DNA from 2 places in the Neobacillus sp. MER 74 genome. Region 1 is predicted to be linked to the other one. Evidence: predicted binding sites of a transcription regulator. Region 1 holds the regulator's gene; the other holds the start of a gene.
What was found. The regulator LexA, encoded in region 1, represses DNA repair genes until DNA is damaged. The targets are predictions, from matches to a motif close to CGAACATATGTTCG.
Positions count from the first base shown of each region.

Region 1 (2,207 bases):
TCACTCTGATTAAGTAGCTTAATTTTAGAAAGAACGGCATCACCACCAATTCCTGCGATGATTGAAAAAAGGATATTTTCAACCGTTGAATTTGGAGCTGTATATAGAACGAGGAGAAGCGCAGCAACCGCACCTAGGAGCAACTCTTCTAAAAAGCCGAGATAAATGAATCTTTTTGTTTTCCTTGGCATGATAATTTTTCCGTTCTTACGAACATGTCCAACAATGCCAACAGTTCCACCAATTACAATAGAGAAAATAATGTCGGCTAACACTGTTTCTCAACCTCCTTAAGCCTAATTTTTTGGACCTAAGGTAAATCTTGGTGTAGTTCAATTATATCAAACATTTACAACATGGACATGAGTAAAAATACTGAATTTTCACTATATAATATACATGATATGATAAAAATGAAAAATTTTCCCAATAATGTGACATAAAAAAAGCATGCACAGTTGTGCAAGCTCCCTATTAATGAATATGCCGATAAACGCCGATAACTTTTCCTAGAATTGAAACATTCCTTAGAATAATAGGGTCCATTGTAGAATTTTCCGGCTGCAGGCGTATGTAATCTTTTTCTTTAAAAAATCTCTTACAGGTGGCTTCATCTTCCTCGGTCATTGCTACAACGATATCACCGTTATTCGCGGTTGGCTGCTGTTTCACAATGACGTAGTCCCCATCTAGTATCCCAGCTTCTATCATACTCTCACCCATGATTTCTAGCATGAAAACCTGTTCATCTGCAGGTGCAAGACTTTCTGGGAGCGGGAAAAACTCTTCGACATTTTCAATAGCTGTAATTGGTAATCCTGCAGTTACTTTACCTACCACGGGAACATTTACAACTGCATTTCTTGGTATATGTGCTGCAGCATCTGCTTCTAATATTTCAATTGCTCTTGGTTTGGTTGGATCCCGTCTAATCAGTCCTTTGCTTTCCAGCCTTGCTAAATGACCGTGAACAGTGGAGCTGGAAGCAAGTCCAACTGCTTCTCCAATTTCTCTTACGGAAGGGGGATATCCTTTACTCTTAACCTCACTTTTAATGAAGTCTAATATATCCTGCTGCCGCTTTGATATTTTAGCCATGATAAAATCCACCTCGTCTGGTTTTTGTTGTCTTTATTATACCATGTTCGTATTTTTTATACAAACATAAGTTCGAAAAATAGTTGACAACAAACAAACGTTCGATTTATAATCATATTAATAAAACGAACATATATTCTTAGTAGAGGTGTTTTTTATATGAAAAAATTATGGAACAAATACTCCTATGCTATTATTCTAATTATTTTAAGCTGTTCACTTTCCTTCATATTATCTTTTCAACATCATTCAAATGATCAAGATAAGTATTTAAAGATTACGATTTCAGAAGGGGATTCACTTTGGGATATCTCTGACCAATATTCCGAACAACATTCATTATCAAACCAGGAATTTGTTTCTTGGATAAAAAAGCATAATGAAATTGATGAAGACCTAATTTTTCCTGGTGAAGAAATTATCATTCCAGTGAGTAACGAAAAGGGTTTAACAACACAAGAATTAGCTAGTGCTGTGAGTGAATAGAAAGGAATAACAATGAAAGCAATCATATACTGCCGTGTCAGCACCAACAAAGAAACACAAGAAACATCATTAAAGCGCCAAGAAGAGGAATTAACACAACTTGCTCATTCCTATCAATTTGAAGTTGATAGTGTAATTAAAGAAAAGGCAAGTGGCTACGAATTCGACCGAGAAGGGATCTTTCAATTATTAGAGCGTATTAAAGATGATCAAGTTCATGCGGTATTAATCCAGGACGAAACCCGACTTGGTAGAGGTAACGCTAAAATAGCGATTTTGCACTGCATTTTAAAAGAAAATATTAAACTTTACAGTATCTCTCAAAGTGGAGAATTACAGCTGTCAGAATCAGATTCCATGGTTTTAAAAATTGTTGGCATGGTGGAAGAATATCAACGTAAACTTCATAATGCAAAAATTAAGCGCGGCATGAAGCGAGCTGTACAGAATGGTTATAAACCTGAAAAAAACTTAAAAAATCTTGGTGAAGGTTCCGGACGTGAAAAAATTGAAGTACCAGTAGAAGAAATTGTCCGGCTAAGAAAGAATGGATTAATTTTTGCTGAAATTGCTGCCACTTTGAGAGGTTTTGGCTATAACATTTCAAAGGCAACCGTACATAG
Region 1 is NZ_JAMAUV010000001.1:215,064-217,270, reverse strand. It holds gene M3610_RS01000 (DUF4257 domain-containing protein) at 1-275, opposite strand, end outside; gene lexA (transcriptional repressor LexA) at 475-1,098, opposite strand; gene yneA (cell division suppressor protein YneA) at 1,258-1,584, shown strand; gene M3610_RS00985 (YneB family resolvase-like protein) at 1,597-2,207, shown strand, end outside.

Region 2 (2,207 bases), on a different contig from region 1:
ATATGCTTTTCAAACTCATCAAACATTAACGGCCGGTTATCAAGGGCCGATGGCAGACGAAAGCCGTGATCCACAAGCACCTGTTTCCGCGCTTTATCTCCATTAAACATACCTCTCACTTGCGGCAAAGTAACATGCGACTCGTCAATCACCATCAAAAAGTCCTTTGGAAAATAGTCAAGCAAGGTATAAGGAGTGGATCCTGCTTCTCTTAACGTTAAATGGCGTGAATAATTCTCAATCCCTGAGCAAAAGCCCATTTCCCGCATCATTTCCAGGTCATAGCGTGTCCTTTGTTCAAGACGCTGGGCTTCGAGCAATTTATTATCCTCGCGCAGTTCTTCGAGACGTACTTCAAGTTCTTTTTCAATATTTTCAATCGCAATTCTCAGCTTTTCTTCCCTTGTAACGAAGTGGGAGGCAGGGAAAATCGCGACATGTTCCCGTTCACCCATAATCTCGCCTGTGAGCGCATCGACTTCTCGAATTCGATCGATTTCATCACCAAAAAACTCGACACGAAGGCAATGCTCGTCACGAGAAGCAGGGAAAATCTCGACCACATCGCCACGGACACGGAAGGTTCCCCGCTTGAAGTCAATATCATTTCGGTCATATTGGATATCGACTAAACGACGTAACAGCTGATTGCGCTCTATTTCCATTCCTGTTCGAAGCGATAGCACCATTTCTCGATATTCTTCCGGAGAACCCAAACCATAAATACAAGAAACCGAGGCAATTACGATCACATCTTTCCGTTCGAAGAGGGAAGATGTCGCTGAGTGGCGCAATTTATCAATTTCATCATTGATACTGGCATCTTTTTCAATGAATGTATCCGTCTGTGGAACGTAAGCTTCTGGCTGAAAGTAGTCATAGTAACTGACAAAATATTCAACCGCATTGTTTGGAAAAAATTCTTTGAACTCACTGTAGAGCTGTCCAGCGAGGGTCTTGTTATGAGCGATAATAAGCGTTGGTTTATTTACCTCTTTAATCACATTTGAAATTGTAAATGTTTTTCCCGTACCTGTCGCACCAAGCAATGTCTGTTCTTTTTTATTATTCTTGAGCCCGTCAACTAATTGTCTGATCGCCTCCGGCTGATCCCCTTGAGGCGAGTATTTTGACACTAATTCAAATTGATCTTTCACGAATCTTCCCTCCCGTAAAATCAATCACTTTTCAGCATATGTACCTTGTTATGGACCGGGATGGATGCTTTCAAGTGTATCCTCTCAAATTCATATCTACATTTTACCACATTCCCCTAAAAACAAACCAATAATATGCGAACGAATATTCGATTTCATTAAAAAAAGCCTGTCATTTTACTGACAGACTTGGATTGTTTCAATGCTTAGGTCTTCTTCAATGCCCTTTGCCTCATTTTATCAGCCAGCCAAAAACCTGCAGTTAACGAAAAAGCATCCACCACGATAATCATAAACGTGTTGGTATAACCTTTATATACTGAAGTGGCAATGAGAGCCACAGTCAAGATGAGCCCAATCACTCGATTATAAGTGACACGTGTAAAAAGCAAGACGAGCAGCCCTGGAAGAATAAGCGCTGAGAAAATTCGAATAACGGTTTCCAATGAGTACACCTCATTCAATTGATACTATTCATTTATTCTAAAAATTAATTCACAAAATTGCAACAAAAAGAATAGCTGAAACTTCCATACCAACGTTCTTCGCTATTTTTCCATACTCACATGCATTTTCCCTTCTTTTGGCTGAGTAAATAGACTAGTTATTACAAATCCCAAAAGTGAAAGTAGGATCGGGAAGACAACGGTGTGAAAGCCAAATGGATTTGGATAAAGTTGATCCAATAAAATGTATGACCCCATCCCTAAAATCATCGAAGTGATGGCTCCGTACTTATTGCCCCTGCTCCAATATAAGCCTAAAACCACCGGCCAAATAAAGACCGACTCAAGCCCTCCAAAAGAAAACAGATTCAACCAAACAATCAAATCTGGCGGGCTTAAGGAGAACAATATGACAATAATTCCAATAATCGCCGTTACGCTAAAACTAACCTTTTTCACAAGATCATTCCCTGCGTCAGGCTTGATGTAATTTAAATAGACATCTTTCACTAAAGCAGAGCTAACCAAAATCAATAAGGCATCCACAGTCGACATAATCGCAGCCATTGGCGCAGCAAGAACAATACCTGCCGCATATGGCGGC
Region 2 is NZ_JAMAUV010000003.1:300,295-302,501, forward strand. It holds gene uvrB (excinuclease ABC subunit UvrB) at 1-1,157, opposite strand, end outside; gene M3610_RS08205 (DUF2198 family protein) at 1,364-1,603, opposite strand; gene panF (sodium/pantothenate symporter) at 1,706-2,207, opposite strand, start outside.
Region 2: the regulator LexA is predicted to act here: its motif matches at 1,296-1,309, upstream of uvrB (excinuclease ABC subunit UvrB).